DNA from 3 places in the Paenibacillus sp. HJGM_3 genome. Region 2 is predicted to be linked to each of the others. Evidence: riboswitches for the same ligand, from Rfam matches in the RefSeq annotation. Region 2 holds a riboswitch; each other region holds the start of a gene.
The links. Region 2 has a riboswitch for cyclic di-GMP ahead of ACI5FR_RS24015 (hypothetical protein). Riboswitches for the same ligand answer to the same signal wherever they lie in the genome.
Positions count from the first base shown of each region.

Region 1: linked by a shared signal. The riboswitch ahead of ACI5FR_RS19330 (hypothetical protein) and the one ahead of ACI5FR_RS24015 (hypothetical protein) in region 2 are both predicted to bind cyclic di-GMP.
Region 3: linked by a shared signal. The riboswitch ahead of ACI5FR_RS32755 (HD-GYP domain-containing protein) and the one ahead of ACI5FR_RS24015 (hypothetical protein) in region 2 are both predicted to bind cyclic di-GMP.

Region 1 covers NZ_JBJGED010000017.1:138,158-146,378, forward strand. The annotation lists gene ACI5FR_RS19320 (DMT family transporter) at 1-464, opposite strand, end outside; gene ACI5FR_RS19325 (PhoX family protein) at 655-2,316, opposite strand; gene ACI5FR_RS19330 (hypothetical protein) at 2,476-4,626, opposite strand; cyclic di-GMP riboswitch class II at 4,678-4,761, opposite strand; gene ACI5FR_RS19335 (S1C family serine protease) at 4,808-7,333, opposite strand; gene melA (alpha-glucosidase/alpha-galactosidase) at 7,507-8,221, opposite strand, start outside.
Region 2 covers NZ_JBJGED010000024.1:109,612-117,832, forward strand. The annotation lists gene rpmF (50S ribosomal protein L32) at 10-183, opposite strand; gene ACI5FR_RS23990 (YceD family protein) at 207-716, opposite strand; gene ACI5FR_RS23995 (YlbL family protein) at 815-1,972, opposite strand; gene ACI5FR_RS24000 (nucleoside recognition domain-containing protein) at 2,080-3,384, shown strand; gene coaD (pantetheine-phosphate adenylyltransferase) at 3,377-3,886, opposite strand; gene rsmD (16S rRNA (guanine(966)-N(2))-methyltransferase RsmD) at 3,873-4,466, opposite strand; gene ACI5FR_RS24015 (hypothetical protein) at 4,743-5,030, opposite strand; gene ACI5FR_RS24020 (helix-turn-helix transcriptional regulator) at 5,112-5,327, shown strand; cyclic di-GMP riboswitch class I at 5,417-5,506, opposite strand; gene ACI5FR_RS24025 (DUF7667 family protein) at 5,622-5,882, opposite strand; gene ACI5FR_RS24030 (hypothetical protein) at 5,873-6,043, opposite strand; gene ACI5FR_RS24035 (helix-turn-helix transcriptional regulator) at 6,123-6,329, opposite strand; gene ACI5FR_RS24040 (YolD-like family protein) at 6,400-6,699, opposite strand; gene ACI5FR_RS24045 (hypothetical protein) at 6,955-7,152, opposite strand; gene ACI5FR_RS24050 (DUF4352 domain-containing protein) at 7,269-8,033, opposite strand; gene ACI5FR_RS24055 (glycoside hydrolase domain-containing protein) at 8,154-8,221, opposite strand, start outside.
Region 3 covers NZ_JBJGED010000048.1:33,946-42,166, forward strand. The annotation lists gene ACI5FR_RS32745 (NHL repeat-containing protein) at 1-2,290, opposite strand, end outside; gene ACI5FR_RS32750 (extracellular solute-binding protein) at 2,557-4,008, shown strand; cyclic di-GMP riboswitch class I at 4,107-4,193, shown strand; gene ACI5FR_RS32755 (HD-GYP domain-containing protein) at 4,299-5,336, shown strand; gene ACI5FR_RS32760 (MFS transporter) at 5,326-6,483, opposite strand; gene ACI5FR_RS32765 (spore germination protein) at 6,687-8,210, shown strand.

The DNA.
Region 1 (8,221 bases), on a different contig from region 2:
ATCGCTGCGGCCATAAGCAGCTCGCCCTTGGAGAAGGAGCCCCCGCCTCCCGCGGACCCGACTACGAAGAAAACGCCCGTCACCGCCACCACCGAGCCGAACGCCATCCGGACGGTCATCCGCTCCTTCAGGAAGACGGCGGCGAGCAAGCTAACCGCAATCGGCGACATCGCTGTAATCAGCGCCGATACGGTCGGGTCGGCATATTGCAGTCCGATGTAGAAGGAAGACTGATTCACCATGGTTAGCAAGGCTAAGGGGACGAGCAGCATCCAATCTCGCCTGTTCGGCTTCACAATCCGGCCCGTGGACCAAGCGAATACGATATAAAACGTACACGTGACCGACAGCCGGGCGATCGCGAGCAGCATGGGCGGAAACTGTTCCACCAGAATCGCCCCGAAGACGAAATTGCTCCCCCAGACGGTGACACAAAACACTAACCAAGCGTATGATCGCAGCATGCCACAGTTCCTTCTTCCAGCGCCTACTTGTTCTTCCTCCATCATACTGGCAAGACCGGCTTCTGGCGAAAAGTCTATGGCCCTTCAATCGGCCGTATCCCGCGCGGAAAGCGGCTTTCCCGCCGCCTTCCTCGATTCTGCATACATTTGCGCGGACAGTTGGTGTGCTTGTCGCTAATACGTCTCTTGATTAGGCAAACCGGAATCCGCGAATAGCCACTACTCCGCAACGAGGGATCGTATCCCCTGGGCGGTGAGGCCACAGGCTGGTCGGCTTGGCCAAGTCGGTCGTGTTCTCTCCCGGATGCTGCACGGACAAGAACAAGGTCCGCTCATCCGGAGTGAACCAAGGGCCGGTCAACTCGGCATCCTTGGGCGCGGAAGCGAATTGCAGCGCCTTGCCCTTGCTCGGTCCGGACGTCGGCACGACGAACAACCCGTTGTTCAGGAAGGTCCGGTACACACCCTTGCCGATCCCGCTTCCCGTAATATCGGTGACAATCCACAGGTTGCCGTTGCTGTCGAAGATCAAGTTGTCGGGCGAGCTGAAGCCGCTTTGCCGTCCGCCGGCGGCGAAAATTTCGAAGTCGAATTCTATTGCCCCCAGGTCGCCGTCCTTTTCGAAAATTCTGGTGATGTGCCCGTGGATGTTGCCGTGGTTGTCGTTGTTCGTGTGGGAGATGAATACCGTGTTGTCGAACGGCGAGATCTCGATGTCTTCCGGCCGGTCGGTCGGTGTCCCGCCCAGGATCATAGCCGCCTCATGGCAATTCGTCACGACACCGCCCTGATCCTTGAACTTGTCCAGCCAGTCCGACTTCGTTCCCTTTAACGAGGCCGGCAAGCTGAATTTCTCGTCCTTCAGCTTCGCTTGCACCGCCTCCGCCGTCATCGGGATCCAGGTCCCTTTTTTCAAATCGGCGACATACAGGGTACCTTCCTCCAGCAGCTTCGCGTTGTCCCGGCCCAGCAACGGGTCATACTTGCCCTTGCTCACAAACTTGTAGATGCAGGCATCCTTCTTGTCATCGCCTTCATAGACGACAATGTGTCCTTCCTTCGTCAGTCCCATCGCCGTATTCTCGTGATTGAACCGACCGAGGGCGGTATGTTTTTTCAAGTAGCTGCCGTCGAACGGATCGACCTCGATGACCCACCCGTAGTGTGTCGGATTCAATCCGGCCGCCGCGGCCGTCTCGCTGAAGTTCTCTTCGCAGGACAGTACCGTGTTCCAGAGCGTCATGCCGCCGGAGCAGTTCGCGAAGGTACCCCGGGCGCTCATCGCATACGCAGTCGCCTCCGCGCCTCGGGCCGGACCCGTGATGTCGAAATCGGAGAAGCCGTTGATTCGGCGGGCATGCAAAGAGGACTTGTCCACTTTCCAGACACCTTCCTCGTCTTGGAAGATCTCGATGACCGAAGCTCCCTGGTTGTACAGCATCTTGCCCACTTGCTCCTTCGACCACTTGCCGCCCTCTTGCTTGCCCAGCACGAACAGGTTCGTCGCTTCATGATTGGTGAACAAGAGCCCGCGCGTAGCCGAGCCGTCGATCGGGAAGAAGCAGTTGAAGTCGGCGTTATGGCCGAACGTATCCCCCGCCATATTGATCACGTCGCCGTAGGCGGCGACCACGTCGTACTGGAAGCCGGCCGGAATGATCAATTCGTCCGCCGAGGATGCCATAATCGGGTCGAAATGGCCGCTCACCCGATTCGTCTTGAACCCGAACAGATGGTCTGCCGCCGCTTCCGCCTTGTCGCTGACGAGCATGCCGAATCCCGCCGATGCGGCCGCCAGCGCCGCCGCCCCTGTCCCCATGTAACTCAAAAACGTTCTCCGATTCATATCCATCCGAAACTACCTCCTCAATAGGGTTGTCCCCAGCGTAACCCGCTCCTTTTAACCTGGTGTTAAGCGGGTATGAAGATTTGGTAAATTTAGGAGGCGAGTCTTCTCGCTGGCCATGCCAAAAAGCCCCGTCGAGTGACGGGGCCCTAATGCTTACTGCTTTTAAATCATCGATTTGATCAATCCAAGCAGGTTGTCGAACGTGTCGTACAGCTTTTTCGTCTCGTCCTTGTCGGCGAGAATTTGCTTCAGCCGCTCCGGGTTAATGTCGGCCAGCGGCTTGATGCTGTCCTTCACTTTATCCAGGAGGGAGTTAAATTTCTCCACGGATAATGTAGCGCCGAATACATTGTTCTTCTTGGCGTATTCCATGAACTTCTGCTCGAGCTCCGAGCTACCGAACTTCATGTCGACTGCACGCTTGTTGCCGTTCCCGTCACTGACGTAGAACAGGGAGTTGCGATTACCGCCCGAAAGGGCCCGCAGCTTGAACTGGAACGAGTTATCCCCCGAGCCGATCTGGAAATCATAGTTCGGCCGGAACAGGTTGTTCAGCTTTTTGCTCCAGCCCAGGACGAACGAGTCTCCATTGCCGTGGCCGTTCCCATTGCCATTGCCATTGCCATTGCCATTGCCATTACCGTTGCCGTTCCCGTTACCATTGCCGTTTCCATTACCATTACCATTCCCGTTGCCGTTCCCGTTGCCGTTGCCGTTTCCATTCCCGTTACCATTGCCATTACCCGGTCCTGGGATCACCCGGTTGTTCCACGCCGTGATCTGATCCTGAATGGAGCTCCAGAGCGAATCCAGTTTCTGGTTCAGCGTGTCGCCGGCCAGCGTATTGTACTTCCGCTGCACGCCGGTCAGCGTATCGCTTAACCGATCGCTCAGACCCGAAGCAAATTCGCCTTTCACCCCATCGATCCATTGCTGCAAGTGCTGCCGGTAGAGCTGCTTTTCCTGATCGGATATTTTGTCCGGATCTTGCCGGATGGCCGCTTTCACTTCTTTAAAATAATCGTCCGCGTCCAGGTTCAAGCCGGTCTTCCATTCGTTCAGGAACCCGGCCGCATTCTGGTCCCCGGTATTCCGGAATTGAATCGAATCGTTCACGAACTGGGTCAGGGTGGCCTGCACCCCGCTGACGTTGCCGTTCACCTGCTGCTCCAGCGTGCTGCGCAGCCCGGCCGGAGCGCTCGCAAGCGCGTCCAACGCCTGGTTCTTCTTCACTCCCAGCCAACCGCTTATCTGGTTCGCATACGCTTGTTTTTCCGTATCGGTAATATCGTCGGCATCGTTGAAGATGGTAGCGTTAATGCTAGTCAGGAGGTCCGAGGATGACGTATGGAGCGCATCGTCCCACTGGCTGAACGCTTGTCGCGACTGCGTGACGAGGTCGGAGTAGCTATGGATCGCAGCGGTAACACCGGCGCGGTACGTCTCCAGCATGCTTCCCAGCCGATCGCCCGCCTGCTCGAGCAGCGTCCCGCGGATCCCGGTCGGGATGCTCTGCAGCTGATTCGCCAGAGTCGACTGCTGGCTGGACATCCAATCGGTGAACCACTTGTCAAACTGCTGCAAATCCTGGTCGGTGATGTTGCCGTCCAGATCTGCGTTCAATTGGTCCGTCACTCGGGTGAGCAGGTCGGTCGGGCTGGAGAGCCCTTGATTCCACTGCTGGTAGACCGCACGCCCTACCCCGGCCGACGCCGTGTGCGCCGCCACCTCGGAGCGGATATCCACCCACAAGTCGTCTGATATCGAATCGAGCGCCTTATCCGCCCGGGTGAGGAATTTGAGCGAGAGATCTCGATCGAACTTGCGCAGCTGATCCGAGAGACCGTCGTATTGGGCCTCCACCCAATCGTTCAGCTGCTTGCGCAGGGCGGCGAGCCCCTCTTCCCCGAGTTCCCTCGGAGAGGCGTCCAACTGCTGCACGATCTGCTCCATGTATTGGGAGCTCGCGTCCTCAAGTCCGCTCTTCCACGTTTTGAAGATTTGCTTGGCCTCACGATTCGTCACAGAGTCGGGTTTATCCGGTTTATCCGGTTTATCCGGTTTATCCGGTTTATCCGGTTTATCCGGTTTATCCGGCTTCTTGGAAGCGGCCCCTGAAGCAGCCGACTCGGCAGCCGCGTGGGGATGCCGGCTCTTATGGTAAGTCGCTACCAGAGTGTGATCCAGGGCGGCACTGCCGGCTGCGCCCGCTGCCGTTCCTGGGTCGGTCCCTTTCTTCGGCTGAAGCTTGATGTGGTTCTGAGGGGAGGACACATGATAATTCGACCAGTTGATATTCGTCTTCTCGATCATTACGGGGACTCCTTTCTCGCACAAAAAAAGGCCGCGATTTCCAAAGTAGGAAAAAAGCACGGCCGGTTGCATCACTGGCTCCCTGTGTCCCAGATGCCCAAATGCAAAACACGATTCATTGCCTCCGAATATGAAGTTTATTCCATCATACCATGTCGAATCTATTCCCGCTAGACCTATTTTAGTTATTTAGGCCTAATTCATTATATGCATATGCAGGGCCGAAAGTCTTAAGAACTAATCCGCGTACTGAAATGATTCTACGGCCGCCTCCGCACGTGCCGCATTCGCTTCCGTATACGACCGCATCGTTCATTTTGAGCGTAATGGTGTACGTAATATTGTGGCTGCGGAAGACGTACTCGGTCTGCTCGTAAGGAGCTTTTTTCAAGTTATACCGGATCGCGATCTTCTTGCCGCCATCGCCGAACGTCGAATCGTCCGTAATCGTATAGGTGTATTCCGGGTCGTTCTCGTTGCTTTTCTTGTGCCCCTGCTCCAGCTTCTTCATAACATCCTCTACGCTGCTCTTGTCATCGGCCTCCACGGTCAAGGACCCTCCGGTGAAGTTGAAGTTGGCTCGCGGACTATCCTTATAATACGAGCCAGGAGTCGACCACAGCTCCGGGATCCGAACCGAATAGTGGTACTTTTCATTTTTGTATGCATTCGTTCCGTTAGGATCAAGCAGCTCGTCCTCGTCCTGGATATACCCCAGACTGGTGTTCATCGTGTCCTTGCTCACCTTCATGGACTTGACGATCGCGTCGATCAACTCGGCCGCTTCCTGCTCATGGTCGTCCTTTTTGAAATCCACGGAGATCTTATATTTGTATTTGTCCTTAATGAAGTACAGATTCACCTGCGAATTCCATGTATCGCCGCCCATGCGCCACGAATGGCGTACTTGCTTCACCGGCACCCCGTCGGCATTCTCATCTTTCAGCTCGCCGGTTTGTCTGTACTCTTCCGCATACTGACCAGTGAATTGCAGCTCCTCGCGCGCCACCCAGTCCGCCAGCGTATCGCCCGACGAAGCCGACGTCACTTGTACGCTAACATCCTGATCGGCGTCCTCGTTGCTGTATGCCAGCTCTCCGCCGTACTTGTTCTCCTCCCAGCCGGACGGCAGCTCGAACGACAACCCATATTCATTCGTGAAGGTCGTACCGCCTTCTTGGAAGATCGAAATATCCTTCAGCTCCCCATCCTTCGCGTCGAAGCTGAAAGAGAAGCTGTCCAACAAGTCTAGGTAAGCGTTCAGCTTCACCTTGTTTTTGTAATTGTCTTCCGACGTAACGATCAAGGCGATGTAATACACCTTGTCGCCCTTTTGGTAAGCGCGGGCTTGATAGTATTGATCCTCATCCGACTTCGCCACTACTTTGGCGTACGGCACCGGTTCCTGATCCAGGTAGCGCTTCTCGAGCACCGTATCGTCCGACGACATCGCCAGCTTGCGCAGCAGGCCGGTGACGGACAGCTCCTCGCTGATCTTCTCCTCTACCGAGATCGAGATGCCGAACTCCCCTTTGGAATCGCCGAAGGTCACCCGGCTGCCGTCATCGCTCTGAAACGCTTGGATCAATCCGGCCGGATACTTCATCGACCACCCGAAGTGGCTGTCGCCGATCTTCGTCTTGCCTTGATCGTCATCGATATAGCCGCCCTCGGAGTCTTGCACCCAAGATTTGCTCGCGGAAGGGTCTTCTCCAAGAACGACGCTTCGCACAACGGTCTGCCCGCCGGAATGCAAAGTAACACGAAGGGTTTCCTTCGGCAAATACTTCTTCATCAGCTCGTTGTACTCGACGATCGTCTTGACCGAGGCTTGATCGAACGAGACGATAGTGTCCCCTTGCTTAATGCCCGCTTGCGCCGCCGGAGAGTCCGGATCCACGTAAGCGACCTTCAGCGCTTCCTTCGCCGGCAGCCCTACGACCGCCTCCCAGCTCTCTTCCAGCTCCAAGCCCATATAAGGCCGCATCACCTTGCCGTACTTCTCGAAATGCTCCAGCACGTACTGGACGGTATTCACCGGAATGGCAAAGCCGAGGCTCTCCACGGAGTAGTCTACATACTTCTGCGAGTTGATGCCGACGACCTTGCCCTGCATATTGACGAGCGCGCCGCCGCTGTTGCCCGGATTGATCGCCGCATCGGTCTGGAGCAGCTGATAGGGGGACTCCACGGACCGATCCATGCCGCTGATGATGCCGACTGTCACGGAATTGCGGAGCGCGAACGAGATCGGCGTCCCGATCGCCATCACCGTCTCCCCGACTTTAATATCGTTCGGAGCCGCGAACGCAGCGGCCGACAGCCCGATCGCGTCGATCTTGATCAACGCCAGATCGCTCTCCTCGTCGTAATGCGTCGTTTTGCCCGGGTATGTCTTGCCGTCGGAAGTGACGACTACAATGTTCTTCATCGATTTGACGACATGGGCGTTCGTGACGATCACCCCATTGGACTTCACGATCACGCCGGTGCCGTGCGCCAGGTTGAACCGATCGTGATCCGAATCCTTGCCGTCCGTAGGCTTGCCTATAATCGCAACTACACTAGGCGACACGTTCGCCACAATGTTCGGAATCTCGGAATCCGAGCCGGCCGCATAGACCGATAGATTCCCCGCATACAACCCGACCAATAAGCATACGATCAACATCCAGCTTAGCTTCTTGCCCCTGCTTGTCCGTCTCATGTAGTACTTCCTCTCGTATTGGAAAATGAATCCTGTTCGTTCTGAATCTATCACAGGTCCAATAGGAGTACAATGTGAATTTTCACACAATGATACATTCTGTATCTAGCTAGCGTATGAGAAAAACCGTTCGGATCACGAGATGTGAATCCGGACGGCTCTTGATCTTCCTATTAATCTGCAGGCGTGGCCACCTTCTCGCGGTCCTCGCCTTTGTCCGACTCGCCGGCGTTTTTGTTCGCCGCCTGGCGGTCGGCGCGCATCTCCTCCACCGTCTTCACCCTCAGCCGTGCGGCGCCCTCGTAATTGCGGGTGGGAACGAGCGGACCGGTCGCCAGCCGCTCCTTCGCGGAGACGATGGCCTCCTTGTACTGCGGCAGCCACGCCTCCTGAGCCACCAGCATCTCGTCGACCATCTGCCAAATTTCTTTCGGGTTGCAGACAGCCCCTACGAGCGGATCCATCATGAACGCCTGCCGGAGCAGCCGGTCGTCGCCCCGCACCGCCGCCTCGACCGCGAGCCGCTGTACGGAGATGCTGACGTTGCAGACCGCCGCGCACCCGAGTGGCAGATCGCCGACGGTCGGCATGGCGATGTCATTGCGATCCACATAGCCAGGCGCTTCGATCACCGCATCATCCGGCAGATTGGCGATAATGCCGTTGTTCACGACATTGAAGTGGCCGCGGTACACCCTTCCTGTCTCCAGACCTTCAATAATGTAAGTTCCGTGCTCGTGCCCCCGCTTCTCCGGCTTGTATTCCAATGCCGGGTCGTTCATCCAGTTCGGGAAGTCAGTCTCGAACCAGCTCCGGCCCTCCGTGCATACCCGGAGATACCCGCCGGTCTCGCCGTTGATCCACGAGCCCATATCGATCCACTCCTGA
Region 2 (8,221 bases):
CGAAAGGTCTTATTGTTTAACGATCTCTCTGCCCTTGTAAGTACCGCAAACTTTGCATACCCGGTGAGACAGCTTGTATTCACCGCAGTTGTCGCATTTGACCATGCCCGGCACTACGAGCTTGAAGTGCGTACGACGCTTATCGCGGCGGGTTTTGGAAATTTTTCTAAAAGGAACTGCCATTATTCCCACCTCCTTCAACGAATCTACTCATTCTTCTTAAGCAATTGGGCGAGCACTTCCAGACGGGGATCGATCCGGTCCGCGGCCGGCTTCGCCGGATGAATGTTCAGGTTGTCGCCCGTCTCCGGGTCGAGCCCCTTGCAATCCTCCTCGCAAAGCGGCACATAGGGAAGGCCCAATTGCGCCGTTTCCTCGATGTAAGGCATCAAATCCACCCGGTCTTCGACCGTGAGGTGCATATGCTCATCGTCCTCATCCACTTGATCCGCCTCTAACGCGAACATCTCCCGGAACGGCAGCGTCAGCGATTGGCAGTATTGCGTCAAGCAGCGTGAGCAGACAAATTCGACAGGCACTGTTAACGTTCCCGCCACTTCCACGAGTTCCGAAGCGGCAGCGGCATGAAGCGTCGCTCGCAGCGGCTCTACCCGGACGATATCCCTGCGGCCCTGCGCCAGAGACGGCAACTCGACGGACTCCGTTATCTCCACTCGATTGTGCTTCGCTCGCAAATCACGGACATTAAGAATCATATACGCTCACTCCAAACAAACAAAAATTATTATATCGAGGACGGTCGTGTTTTGTCAACCTTTAGCTTGTCTTTTCGAGCAATTCGCAACGCGGGTTGTCAAGAGGGTTTCACAGGAAGCGTCGCCAAATAGTTCAAGGCGTCGCCGATCGTCCCGACAGAAATGACTTTCATCCGCGAATCGATGCTCTTCGCTTTTTGCAAGGCGTCGCTCGCGTTCGCCACGTCGACTCCGAGTCCGCATTCGCCGGCCTTGCGGTCCATCGGCGCGAAGAACACGTCCACGCCTTCCCGATCGGCGGCTACGATCTTGTGCTGGATCCCGCCGATGGAGCAGACATTGCCCGTCGGATCGATCGTGCCCGTGCCCGCGATGCGATACCCTTTGGACAAATCTCCGGGCGTCAACTGGTTGTAGATCTCGAGCGCAAACATCAAGCCGGCCGATGGCCCGCCGATCTCACCGGCCTGAATTTGCACCTTCTTGTCCGCCTGCTCCGGCACGACGGCCCGCATGTCGGCCGTCGTCACGCCGATGCCGGCTTTCGGCCCTGCGCCGCCCGGACTCGCCGTGGGCGCCGCCCCTGGCGTCGCGGCCGATACGTCAGCCAGGACGATCGAGTAGCTGAGCTCATCCGCATCGCGTTTGATCCCGACCTCCACAGTGTCGCCCACCTTCTTGTCTGCGAGCGCCGCCTGAAGCTCCTTGATGCCTTCAATAGGCTTTCCGTCTATGCGAATGATCATGTCTCCGGGCTTCAGCACTTCCGCGGCGGGCAACCCTTTTCTCGTCTCGGCTACGTACGCGCCCACGCTTTTCAACTGATACGGGACGTTCGCCTTTTTGTAGGCGGCCTGAATCGCGTTGCTCTGCGACTCCAGCATGACGATTTCCTGATGCTGCATGTACTGCTGCTCGCTCTGCCCCTTCAGCACGTCCCGTTTGCGCTGGACTTCCGCGTTCTCGTCCCATTGGGCGAGCAGGAAGCTGAGAACGTTCGCCTTCGGAATGAGGCTGACGGTCGTTAGCATGAACGTCCCGTTCTCGATCGGGTCGGGCTTCGTCACCTGCACCATCGGTTTGATGCTCTCGGCCGTTCCCGGCTGGTAGATGTAATACGGAACTTGGACGAAATAGACCAAGTACAGCACCGCGAACGTGATGCCAAAAGATAGCAAGAATCGGCGAAGCCCCTGATTGCGCCGTACGTGCACCGGTGACCTGTAGATTTGATCGTCATGGCTGTCTTCGCTCATGTGCTCACGCTCCTGTTTCGATGCCGCGAACGGCCGGAGGCTTGGTCTAAACGCCCGGCTCGTCGCGTACACTTGTACCACCCTGTTCTTATAGAGGAGATGGCCTTATGCCGCGCGGCCTGTTGAATCCGCGAAGCCGTCCCTATACGGTGCTGCTCGCGGTTCTAACCGCTTCATTCGTGATCTGCATCTTATTGTTTCCCGATCGGGCGTTTCAATCGTCCATGAAAGGATTAACGCTTTGGTGGACCCTCGTGTTCCCGACGTTATTGCCGTTTCTGATCCTCTCCGAGCTGCTCGGCGGCATCGGCTTCCTTAGCGGAGCCGGCGTGCTGCTCGATCCGCTGATGCGGCTCTTATTCCGCTTGCCCGGGGCGAGCGGCTGGGCGCTCGCCCTAGGCAGCGTCGCCGGCGGCCCGGCCGGCGCTCAGGCGACCGGACAGCTGCGGCTCGACGGCGCCGTCACCCGCGAGCAGGGCGAGCGGCTGCTCGCGCTGTCGCACCTGAGCAGCCCGTACCTCATGACGGGCGTCATCGGTGCCGGCTTCCTGCATCGGCCGGAGATCGGCGTGCTGATCGCCGTCGTCCATTATATCGCGGCGCTCATCGCCGCCGTCCTCATGGGCTTGCGCCGCAGCCCCGGCAGCCGGCCCCCGCGCCGCGGGCTGCTCGGCAAGGCCGCCTTGCCGAAGCGGCCCCCCCGATCGATCTGGGTCCGCTTCGTGCACGAAATGCACGATGCCAGGCTGAAGGACGGCCGCGGCTTCGGGAAGCTGCTGGGCGACGCCGTCGCCAACTCGATCCAGGCGCTTATGATCATCGGCGGGTGCATCATCATGTTCTCGGTGCTGCTGCACGTCCTGCAGCTGTCGCTCATCACGCCCCACGTCAACGGCGTGCTGTTCGCCGTCCTGCACGCGCTCGGCTATCCGAGCGCAGAGGCGCCGGACTGGATGCCCGGCCTGCTGGAGCAGCACCTCGGCACGTTCGCCTTCAGCCAGCTGAACTTGGCCGCGTCCTCGCTGGAGTGGAAGGCGGCGCTCATCGGCTTCGCCCTCGGCTGGAGCGGCATCTCCCAGCATTTGCAAGTGCAGGCGCTCGTGCGCCATACCGACATGCGCTACATGCCTTTCTTTGTACAGCGCCTGCTTCACGGCGGCTTGGCCTTCGGGCTCACGTTCGCGCTCTGGAAGCCGCTCACTTCCCTCATTCCGAGCGTCGCGCCGAGCTTTTTGCCATACGGGGGCGGTGCAGCCGCGGCAGAGTCGCGGTTCTCGCCTACGGACATGATCGCGGCTTGGCAATCGGTGACCTCCCGCATGGAGGTGCTCCTGATCACGGTCGTGGCCCTGGGGCTACTGTCGGCGTTCATAGGCTTTTGGGGAAGCCGCAGCCGCCGGCGAGTTATGTAGAGGGGGCGCTGAATTTGCGCAGCAGCGCCTCCGCCACCGCATCCGGCACCAGGTCGGCGATCGGGCCGTTGTAGCGGGCAATCTCCTTCACGATGCTCGAGCTGAGATAAGAAAACTTCGGATTCGTCATCATGAAGAACGTCTCGATCTTCTCGTTCAGCTTATGGTTGGCGGACGCCATCTGCAATTCGTATTCGAAATCGGATACGGCCCGCAGGCCCTTGACGATCACATTCGCGCCTCGTGCGGCTGCATAGTTGATCAGCAACCCGCTGAAGCTGTCAATCACCACGTTCGGCCAGCGGCTCGTGACGTCGGCCAGCAGCTGCTTGCGTTCATCTACGGTGAACAGCGGCTGCTTGGAGCTGTTCGTCGCCACGGTGACGATTACTTTGTCGAAGATGTCCGCCGCGCGGCTAATAATATCCAAGTGACCGAACGTAACCGGATCGAAGCTGCCCGGACAGATCGCCACCGTATATTCATGCTTAGGCTTGCTCATCCGTCATCTCCTCCTCGTCTTCTTCGATTGTATTTACCGAATAGATCGATACCATAGTGTCGCCGTACTGCACCCGCCGGATACAAGACGCTCGCCCGATCCGCTCCTCGACGGCATAATCCGTCTCATGCTCGACTACGATCGTTGCGTTCGGTTCCAGCAAGGCGAGCGACTGAAGCGACTGCACGATCGTCTCGATCGTCCGCAGCTTGTAGGGCGGGTCGAGGAAGACGAGGCGGAACCGAACATCCCGCTTCGCCAGCGCCTTCAATGCCCGCTGCGCGTCGTTGCGGTACACCTCCGCCTGTTCCTCCAGGCGGGTGGCTTGCAAATTGTGCTGCACGACGTCCAGAGCCCGCTTGTCCCCATCGACGAATACCGCGCGGTCCATCCCCCGGCTCAGCGCTTCGATGCCCAGGCCGCCCGTTCCCGCGTACAGATCGAGCGCCTGCCCTCCGTCGAAGTACGGGCCGATCATGCTGAAGATCGCTTCCTTCACTTTATCCGTCGTAGGCCGCGTTCCCGTGCCGGGGACCGCCTTGAGCGCCCTGCCCTTTGCCGTGCCCGAAATGACTCTCACGATAGTTGTCCCTCACCCTTGGTCCCAAATTCATGAAGCTATCGTACCATATTCTTCGAACGGTTCACAAAATTTTGCAACCCGCATGTATAAACGTCTCCAATCGGGTAACAATGAAGCTATCGACATGAAAGTGTCGTAGACAACCGCGGAGAAGACTTACGTTTCCCCATAAGCTCTTCGTCCGGTTTCTCCTCTCCCATGAGGTACCTGCGCAAGCAGGTACCAAAAAATTAATCCCGCAAAGCCTTATGCTCTGCGGGTTCTTTTTATTGCTTATTTTGTCCGGTTGTTTGTTGGGTGCAGATTGGGAGCAAATTTTCTCGAGACATCCATTCCTAATTCAATTCCATCTCGAAATCCGTTTCGATAGGCCAAGTCTGCTCCAAGGCGAAAAGATGCATTGAAAAGGTACTCTAAATCAATAACCAGCTCCGGACATTTCTCATGCAGAACTCTCATGTATTCATTATATAGGTCCTTAACTCGGTGATCATCGCAACAGTTATCGACGGCATGATCGATCCGATCCTTAATTTTAGGTTCAAGCCATTCCATCATCATTCGGTTTGGGCCCTCCTCATCTTGAACGAATAAAGCCTTTGGGTGTATACTTCTTCATGACAACAAAATAAGAGGTGTAGAATGGCTCTTCGGATGAGGAGCCGTTTGCCTGAATGGTTCAAAAAGACCGGGAAGAAACAAGTCGATCTTGCTCGCCATCTAAAAGTTTCCGAAGCATTTATTTCTCAGGTGTGTAATAACAAAGAGAAACTTACGGTGGTGCAGATGAAAATGACTGCTGATTTTTTCGACTGTTATATGGATGATCTCGCAGAGTGGATATATGAACCCGACTAGGCAAACGGTAGTGGGCATTTTAATGCTCCTCCTTGGATTGAGCCTTAAGGTATGCCTTAAGCAAAACTCCTCATTGTAATCACCTCATCTTCGGCAGCTGGCTGGCGTGCGGTCATGACCCCCGTTTAGCCCCTATAGCTTTGCGTCGCCGACTTTCATCGGTTTTGCCATTTTCGGAATGAATTTGCAAGATATGTCACGTGATGTAAGATTATGATAGGACTGTCTGCCCATTTAATCAATAGCAAATTAGCATTATTTTCTGATAATTCACATAGTATATATCGCATGTTCTTAGTCGGTGCCCAAGTGGCCCGGCTTTTTTCTTGTTCCTGAATCGATATCATGGCATATCTCGTGCTGCCAATCCATGTCGTTCGTCATCGATGCCATCAAAGAAAAATTGCAAAGCAGCGCTTGCGTCCAACACTGGTTTTCGATCCAGTCGAGGCAAAGGTCCATCTCCTTGGTTTGGACCGGATCGAGGCCGCCCCTCTTTTGAGCGGCACGGAGCTGCGCGATCCGCTGGATGATCGGGGAGTCGGTTATGCCCACAGTGAACACCACCCCATGATCGCCAACGCCCCGAGCACGATGACGTACCAAGCGGCAAGGGTTTCCTTCTCCGGGTCGGGTGCCGATTCCTCTGTGGCGTGTACCGCTTTGACGCGGCCGTCGATCGTATAGCGAATGCGATAAACGGTTTGTTTCTGCATACTGACCATCTCCTTTTCGGTTGATAGTACAATGTATGCAGCGATTTCAATAAGTTGCCTGTCCGGTAGTAAAATAAACCTATACAATTGTATTTTCAATGTAGAATATCTCGTTTACTGGCCTGTTGAGTTTTTCGCTTATCAATAAGGCCCTTTCAAGGTCTGGCTGTGATTTTTGATTTTCATAACGGTTATACTGTTGCTGGGCTAGTCCCAAAAATTCTGCGAACTCGACCTGATTCATTCTATAATCGTGGCGTAACTCCTTGAGTCTGTTCTTTATCATCCCAATCACCTCACCAGAGACTTCGACACAAATGCTTGTCGATTCCTCCGATGAATTATAGGAGCTTTTGTCAGTAGTAGTCTGGACCGGCCGCGCTGATAATGTCGTCAAAGTGGATCCATTCCGGCTCGCCCTCAATCTCCATCCTGAGCGTTTTGCGGTGCTGGCTGTAGCTGACCGGGACGCCGGATATTACTCGATCCTCGTATTCTTCGAACAAGGTCAGTGTGACCGTTGTCTTCCCCTGGAGCGCCTGGCCGATCTCCTGGAGGATGCGCTCCTGCTCCTGCGCGTCTATCGTGGGTCGCTTCCGCTTTTTCCACTCCTGCGCTTGTCTGAGCGATTGTTCCTTGTGCTGTGGTAGCATCATTCGCGACGACTCCCATAATCCGTTATTTTCAAGTTTCTTGCCCATCTCATCGCCATCCCTCTTCTGTTCGTAATACCCTGAGTTGTCCCGGGCGGACTTCAATCCATTGCTCCCTAAGAAGAAGCTTCATGCTCTCCCGGATCTGCGCCTCTGTTCTCCCGGTCATCCGGCAGAGCCGCGAAAAGTCGGGCGGTGCCCACGCCCCATGGGTCAAGTTCCAAAGGATTCGAGCCTGCTTCCGATCTGAATCGGGGATCATCCAGCAGCCCCCCGAGCTGCCGGCATCGCGGCGAGAATGTTCGTAGTGGTAAAGATACGCGGCGCGCCGGCCGTGTAGCAGAATGCTTTGACCTTGTCATCCTTGACGCTCTCCACCCTGATCCGGCGCTGAGAGAGATTGCCTCCCCGGTCCTGGTATATGATCTCCACAATACGGCCTACATACTTTTCCACTGCGAACACCTCCGAAAAATGGGAACGTATATTCCCATTATAAGGCGAACATATATTCCCATTCAATAGTGATAATAAAAAAAAAGCCCCGCCGGCCGAAGCTAGCGGGGAGTCGATTATTGCAATTTAAACCAGGCGCCGCCCGTCCCATCGTAATTCCGGGTAACAGCCATCAGAGGAGCGGTATCAGTCTTACTCACTTCAAATGCGATCCATCCTGAGTGGATCGCTCCTACATAAAGATCCGTATCGATGCTGGGATCAGGGACGACCACCGATATAAAATTATCGTATTTTTTGCCGTCTGCTGAAATAGCTTCGAATAGAGTAGGGTTAATGTCGACTGCTGCATCCTGCTTCGCATTTTTGGTTATTTTAATCTCCACTTTTGCGAGGATATACTCATTACCCTCTTTAGGTGCGGAATTGAATTTATTCGCTGCTTGGATCGTTTTCCACGCCTGATCACCGCGAACAACTTCTTGTAGCTTCACAGTCCCTTCGATATCGTCCATGAAGTTCTTCTGAGCAAATAATATCGTATCCCCCTTAACTGCGGGGTTCTGTCGTGACGATCCTTTTGCGGATGGAGTCTCGCCGAGTAGTACGGTTTCAGTCGCGGCGTCATAACCGACCTTCAATCCAAGAGCTTCCCCAGCTGCGCGGACCGGCAGATATGTAGTGCCGTCATAGGTGATCGGGTATACTACATTGCCGTCCGCGTCTTTTGGTGTCCACGCTTTACCATTTAGCGTGATTTTCAATCCCTTGTTCAAATAGGCCGAGATTTCTTCCAGGTTTGAAGCTGCATAAGCACCGATCGACATAGAAGAGACTGAAATTGCAGCACCGGCCAAGACTAACATAAGCTTCTTCTTCATTCCGTTTTTCCCCTTCCATCATTATCCATCAGTTTGAATACGGATTGATTATACTGGAAGTTTCAAGATTCTGTCTATAAAAGAAAAAAGCCCCGTCAACCGAAGTCGACAGGGCGTAAGTCATCCATTTAAGAATTTCGCATAGAGCGCGTTAAGAGCTGCCGCCAGCTCCTCCCGCGTGACCGGCT
Region 3 (8,221 bases), on a different contig from region 2:
CCCGGTACGTGCCGGCCGTGCCGTACGTAACGTCCGTGAATTTCTGCTGGAAGTATTCGAACGTGTTGTTCGCGGGGTTGAACACGAACAAGTAGCCGTCGGCGAAGCCCCACAGCTTCGTTCCGACCACGATCAATTCGGTCACCGCCTTGATCCCCGAGACCGGCAGGCTGTATTCCGTATCGGTGTCGGTCACCGGATCGAACACGAACAACTTCGCGCCCGTCGTCGTCGGCGTCGTGGCATAGCCTCCTCTTACAGTCGTGCCGCCGTAGACTTTGCTGCCGTAGTAGGCGAGAGCGATGACGCTCTGGTCGTTCACGATGCCGACATGCACGCTGGAAGCGCCCGTCGCGAGGTTATACTCCGTCAGAGCGCCGTCCATGGCGCCGGTCTTCGCCGTCGTGCCCATGAACACCTGGCCCCCTCCAAAGGCGATCGCCTTCGGCCGGTCCTGCCCATTGACTCCCGTGGACACGAGCAGCCGCGGATTGCCCGTCGGCCCCGCCACCCAGGGCTGAGTCGGATCATATTCATGCAGATTGCCGCCAGGGTAAGCGCCGATGTACATTTTCCCGTTATAAGCCGCCATCTTGTCGATCTGGGTGATCGGGGAGAACATCGTCTCCTCCGTACCGTCGTTGGCGTCCCCGCGGATCGGCTTATAGACGCCGAGGCCGCCGGTCAAGTAGGCGCTCGTATAGATGCTGCCGTCCGGGGCCGTCGCGATCATGTTGAGCGCGCCCGGGATTTTGGCCGCGCCGCTTACCTGCACGTACCGGTGAGCCCCGTTCTGCGGATTGTATTTCAGAATATACGTCTGGTTGTTATTCGCGGCGATGCCTACGAGCGTCTCGCCGGGGAAGTTCGTCTGATCCGCCAGCGTCACCCAGCCGAACCGCTTCACGCGGCCGTCCACGGCCTTGTGCAGATTTGTGGCCGTCTTCGAAGCGATGTCGTATTCGTATAACTCGCCTTGGCTCGCCCAATACACCTTGCCGCCGCGCTCCGGCGAAACGTTCGAGGTGGACACCGATGCCGCCTCCTGGGTCACGGAGTTGAACGACCCGTCGGGATTCTCGGTCACCTTCAGCACGACCATCGTCCCGCCTATGTTGACGAAGACCCGGTCCCCGGCGTAGTCGATCGATCCGGGCAAGGAAATGCTCGAGTAAGCGGCGGGCAGGATGTTGGTCGTCTCTCCCGTCACGATGTCGAACCGGAGGACCGAGGCGTTCGGGCCGACGCCAAGATAAGCTACGTCATGGGTCGCATCGAACGCCAGCGCGCGCACATACTGCGTTCCGGCGAGGAACGGCTTCGTTCCGATCTGGGCGAAGCCTCCGGTCGGCGTATACTTGAAGAATGCGGCACTGTCGTAGGTGCCGCCGTACACCTTGCCGCTCTCCCCGGCAGTCAGGTCGTAGATGACCGTTTCGCCCGAGGAGGCTTGGCCCAAGTCTGTCATCGTCGTCGTGCCCGGCGTATGCTTGTAGAGATGGCCGTTCGAATAGGCGCCGAAGTAAACGGAGCCGTCCGTGGAGGTCGCCGCTCCCCAGGCGCCGGTCGGATTCGTCGACGCGCCCGGGAACGTAACCGTGGAGAGGACCGATTCCGTATTCGTGTCGATCACTTCCAGCTTGGGCAAGTAGCCTTCGGAGCCGGTAACGGCGGCGAACGCCTTATGCGCGTTCGGTCCGATCCCGAAGGTCGTGCCGTTCGGCCCGGCGTCGTACACTTGGACCCCTAGATTCGTGAAATCCTTCGTCAGCATCACTTCGTCCCAATACGCGGTACCGGTGTTCCCGTTGTTCGAATACAAGAGTACAGCGACCTTGGCGGTGTTCGCCGGAGCGACGAGCTTCGTCTGCACGGTCGTCCATTGTCCGGTCGGGGAAGAGACCGAGGTGAATCCGCCGGTGAGGTACGTGTTCGAGCTATTGTAGTAGCGAATGTACAGATCGGCGCTGCCGCTGGAGACATAGACGTTCGCGTATGCTATGTAGGTCTCCCCTGCCGCCGCGGTCAGACGCGCGCTCTCCATCCCGAACCCAACCGCCGAATCGTTGTCGACGATTTTCAAGCTCTGGCTGCCGACGTCAGCCTGCTCGGTCGAGGCGGATATCGTGCCGTCCGGATCCCCGGCGCCATAGGTCTGCGTCCAGCCTGAGGTGCCGCTCTCGAAGCTATGATTCGTAATCAGCTTGTCTGCGGCAAACGCCGGAACGGCAAACAACAAGATAGTGATAAGGCCAAACACAGGCAAACCGATCCAATTCAATCGTTTCATTCTTCAATCATCCTCCTTCATAATCGGGATTGCTCGTCAATCACTTTCATGTAAGCGCTTAACAATTCGTGATGACTATGTCGCTCGTGATGCCGAAGTTCTCGCCCCACCCCCATTGCTGCATCATCAAATTCGAACATGTCTAATACTAGTATGTTACTAGTATCTGACTAGTTCATGCCAATCATAGCACAGCGGTCTTCCTCCAGCAATTGGAACATGATAAGATGTTAGCACAGCCGTTATTCGGTAAGGAGTGGCACAAGATGGGGATTGGGAAAAGAACGGCATTCGGCGACCTCTACGAGCACTTCAGGCAAGATATCCGGAGGCAAATCCTGGACGGGACGCTTCGACCGGGAGAATTCCTCGTGTCCGAGGTGCGCCTCGCGGAACTATACGGCATCAGCAAAAATCCGGTTCGGCGCGTATTGGCCGAGCTGGAGCGCGACGGACTGATCGAGAAAATCCCGTGTATCGGCAATCGGGTGTGCGAGCGGCCCCAGCCGCTTGAAGCTTCCCGCATACAGCCTCCACGGACTCCCGCACCCGTTGCAACGCTAACCCTAATGGTCTACGAGGTGTGCTATGAGCTGGAAGTGTACAAGCGGGTCATCGCTCTCTTCGAGGAGCTACACCCGAACGTGAAGGTGAAGCTGGACATCGTGCCGAATGCGGTATACACCGAACGGATCATCGAAGCCTTGTCCGGCGGCGATCAAGGCGCGGACCTCATCGTCCTGTCGGATCATCACTACTATCAGCTCGCTCACAGCGGACATACCCGGCAGCTCGAGGAGTTGACGGAAACAGCCTTCCCTGCACTCGGCGAAGTGTACCCTCAGCTGCTGTCCATGTATACGTCGGAGGAGAAGCTCAGGGCGATGCCCCTCACGTTCTCGCCTATCGTGTACTGCTGCAACACCGGAATCATCCCAGACCCCGAGCAGCTTCAGCTGCACGGCTGGTCGGATCTCGCAGAAGCCGCCCGCCGCTACACAATCCCCGATGCGAACGGGCTGCTGCGGCAATACGGACTCGCCTCCACCATCTCGTTCCGGCGCTGGCTCGTCTTCCTCCTGCAGAACGGAGGCTTCGTCAGGGACAAGGACGGGACCCGCCGGATCGACCTGCGGGCCAGCGCGGAGGCGCTGCAGTTTTTTTGCGACCTCGTCCACAACAACCTGCTGACGCCGGATGAGCAAGGCGGGCTGAAGGCCGATCACTTCCTGTTCGAGAACAACCGGGTAGCCATGATGATGTCGAGCTACTATTTTATGAACGACCTGCAGCATTTGTCCGTCCGATGGGACGTGCTGCCCTTCATGCCCGGGAACGTCTCGGGTTCGACGCTGCTCGTCGGCACCGGCATCGCCGTCCCTGCCTCCGGCGGGAACAAGGAGCTCGCTCACAGCCTGATCCGGCTGCTGTCGAGCGCCGAAGCCCAGAGCCAGCTGAAGCTGGGAGTCTGCTCGATCCCCGCTCATCGCAGCGTGGCGGAGAACACCCGCTTGTTCAATCCGGCGATCCATCCCGCTCACTACCACGCCTTCGCCGGGTTCATGGCGGAAGCCGTTCCCCTGATGGAGCTCGGCGTCGACTATGGACAGCTGTACCGGATTACACGAGAGCTGATCTATGTCTGGTCGCGGCTGGAATCGGCACACACCGTCTGGGACCGCATCGGCGAGCGAATCCTGTCTCCGGTCCCGGGTTGATTCCGGCGTCGTCTTTTCGACAAAATCTGTCATATGTCCTGGATTTCTTTCACGAAGTCCTAGTACATCGGACCGAAATCGCGTATAATGCTTCGTAGACCCGATACTGGCAAACTTGCCGAAAGGCAAGGACGCAAAGCTGCAGACCTAATGGCGTACGCGCCGACGGTGGCTGGGCTGCCGAAGGCTGGGAACGCACCATACGCCCTTGTATGCCGTCATCCTTAGCTGATTTGTAGCGGGATGATTTTTTTGCATTTTTAACGGTTGCGAGGAGGAGTCGGTGAATCATGATTTGTACCGAGTATGAGGAATTGGTAGGCAAACGGCTGCTGCATGACATTCAGGATTCCCGCGGGGTCATGCTGATCCCGGTGGATACGGTGCTTAACGCCGCGCATGCGAAGAAGCTGGAGCAATTCAACATTTCTATTTTCGAAATACATGTGGAAGCGCTTCACGACGAAGTAGCCGCGCAGACGGCCGCACCGGATTCCGGCGCCTGGGTGAAACGAACGGAAACGAAGCTGAAGGAAATCGAGGATTTCATCCACAAGAACGGCAAGGTGCCGGTCGAGGACGTGCAGGAGCATGTGCTGCCCGCCATTATGGCGGCGACCCAGCAGCGCAACATCTACAAGCTGTTCGGGGAACTGAAGGCGGAAGGCGACTACCGCTACAATCACAGCATCGGAGTCGCGATGATCGCCGCCACGATCGGGCGGTGGCTCGGACTGGACGCGAACGAGATGAACCTGCTCACGACGGGAGCGAGCCTCTGCGACATCGGCACGGTCAAGCTGCCGAGCGAGCTGGTGCAGAAGAAGGCCGCGCTGCAGCCGCACGAGCACGAGATCTACAAGCAGCACACCGTCATTGGCTACGACCTGCTCATCGAATCGGGGTTTGACCGCCGCATTGCGCTGATCGCGCTACAGCATCACGAGAAGTGCGACGGCAGCGGGTATCCTCGGCAATTGAAGGGCCATGAGATCGATCCGCTGAGCAAAATCGTAGCCCTGGCCGATATGTATCTCGCCATGACGTCCGATCGCCCGCACCGGCCTGCCCTGCCCTTCTATCAGGTGATCCACAACCTCTATGAGGACATCCGGCTCGGACGGCTCGATTCCCACGTCGGCTTGACGTTCCTGAACCGGCTCATGTCGGCGCAGGTCGGCAGTCAAGTCCTGCTCGAGGACGGACGCCGAGGCACGATCATGCTGACGAATCCGAACTATCCGACCCGGCCGCTCATCTCGGTGGGGGATACGTTCCTCGATCTGGCCAAGTCGCCGGACGTGCGAATGAAGGAAATCATTGGCTAGCCTGGCGAAACGCGGCCGATGTACGAACGGACAGCCAGAACCAGATCACGACCGCCGCACACACGCCGGAGTAGATTACGAAGGTCGTCCGGAGCCCCGCGAACGAGGCAAGAATGCCGCCGGCCAAGCTGCCGACGATCGTGGCCATGCCCTGCATGACGATGGCGTTCAGCATTTGTCCGCTCGCCCTAAGCTCCGGAACCACGGAATCGTTTACATACTCCATCAAACTCAGGGTCATCAGAATCACCGTACCGCCATGCAGCACCCACAACAGCAAGATCGTGCCGGGCGATAGGACGTAGGCGAACAGTACCATGCGTACCGCTTGGACGATGCCGGCCACGAGCAATATTTTCGTAATCCCGAACGTGTTGTACAGCTTATCGAAAAAAATCATAAACGGAAACTGGCTGACCGAGCCGATCAACAGGCCGAGTCCGATCAGCCCGGTGCCGATGCCTTGCTCTATGCTATAGATCGCTTGGAAGGAAAAGTAAAAGCTGATCGTCGCTTGAATGAACATGGCGTAGAGGAACATGTGAACGAGCTTCCTGTTCTTAAACAGCACGCGCATATTCAGCTTCTTCCCGTCCCGCTGATGGCCCTTGACTTTCGGTATGAACGGGGTAAGCGCGAGGGTCAGCAGCATCAAGGACGAGTACATAACGAAGATATAGATCAGATCGTACTTAATGATCCACCCGGAAAGAAACGACATCAAGGCGAACCCGACCGAGCCAAACGTACGCACGCTAGAAAATTTGAAGTTGTTCTTGCTCGCGATCTCAAGCGTCACCGTCGTGCTCATCGGGAAAATCGCGCATTGAAACACGGTTATGAGCAATGTGGCGCCGATGAGAATGCCGAAGTGATCGCCCGACAGCGGCACGAGCCAGATGCTGAGCCCGGTGACAAGCGTGCAGATGACCAATACGTTGTTCTTGTACTGGGCCCGGTCCCCGATTAAGCCCCAATACGGCTGGACCAGGATCGCCATCACGGCGGACAGCGTACTGAGCGTCCCGATCTGGGACGTATCGAAGCCGACATCGGTGTAATACAGCCCGATATACGAACCGTAGGCGCCGGCGCTCATGAAGATGAGACAATAATAGATCGAGATGGTGACGAAATTTCGCTTCATGCTTGCCCACTTCCTCGCGCTGGATATGACGCCATAATACCATAGCCCATCCGAATTGGACACCCTCGTAAGCAGGGTGTTCTTGTTATTTTCCCCCGCCTCTTCCGCATCATCTGCCTCTGTGTACCGAGTTTATGGCCGTTCAAAAATGGGCAAACCTGTATGTATCACTACAAGGGTATGACTACAAGGGAGCCTGACTTATGAACGCCCACGCCAACTCCAACGTCCCGCAGGTGCCGCTCGCTTCCTCCCTGCAAACGAATCACGATGCGATCCGTTCGATCTATGCCAATTGCAAGGATGTTATGTTTCGTCCGTTCACCATCGGGGGGACGACGGATGCCGTGCTGTTCTATATTGAAGGCATGGTGAATCTCGAGATCCTGGATCTGCATGTACTGACTCCGCTCCTCCGCGTCTCGCAGGCGGATTGGGAAGCAGCCGAACACCGCTTGGCGTCGGTAATCACGATCTCTCGGATGGTAGAAGCCGGCACGCTGGCCGACATTGTGGACCGTATTTCCGGCGGCTATGTCGGCCTGCTGCTGGATGGTGTCCCCCATGGATTCTGCCTGGGGATCCCGTTTTGGGAGAAACGCAGCATTGAAGAGCCAGCCGCCGAATCCATCGTTCGGGGGCCGCGCGAGGGCTTCACCGAAACGATGAGCGTGAACACCGCGATGCTGCGCCGCAAGATCAAAAGTCCGTCACTCAAAATGGTCTCCATCGAAATCGGATCGCTCACCCATACGGAAGTGGTCATCGCGTATATGGAGGGTATCGCCTCGGAGCAGCTCATCGCCGACGTGCGCCAGCGGATCGAGACGATCCGGATCGACGGCATCTTGGAGAGCGGCTATATCGAAGGGTTGATCGAGGACAGCCCGTTCTCGCCGTTCCCCCAGCTGCAGACGACGGAGCGGCCGGACGTCGTGAGTGCTTCGCTGGTCGAAGGCCGGGTCGCCATTTTGGTCGAAGGCACTCCGATCGCGCTGCTCGCACCGGCAACCTTGTTCTCGATGCTGCAGTCGCCCGAGGACTATTACCAGCGCTGGATGATCAGTACGCTCATCCGGTGGTTGCGTTACTTTTTCCTTATCATTACGCTGCTCCTCCCGTCCCTGTATGTCGCGATTCTGACCTACCACCAAGAGATGGTGCCTACGAAGCTTCTGCTTAGCATAGCGAAGTCGAGGGAAGACATCCCCTTCCCCGCGCTGATCGAAGCACTGCTGATGGAGATCTCGTTCGAGGCGCTGCGCGAGGCGGGTGTGCGTCTGCCCAAGCAAGTCGGCGCAGCCGTCAGTATCGTCGGCGCGCTCGTTATCGGCCAGGCAGCCACATCGGCGGGACTCGTGTCCGATCCGATGGTCATGGTCGTCGCCATTACGGGGATCGCCTCCTTCATGCTGCCGCAATATCCGACCGGCATCGCGTTCCGGATGCTGAGATTCCCGATCATGTTCCTGTCCGGCATGCTCGGCCTGGTCGGGCTCATGCTCGGCTTGATCGTAATCGTCATTCATCTGTGCTCGCTACGGTCGCTCGGAGTCCCATACCTCGGGCCGATCGCACCTTTCCGGAAGGGCGACTGGAAAGATGTGCTGGCCCGAGCGCCGATCTGGGCGTTGCGGACGAGGCCCTACTGGGCACCGGGGGCCGGTGAGCCTACGAACCGCAAGCGGTTGTCGAACCGGCCGAAACCTGACCCGCAGAAGGACTGATATGCATGCTC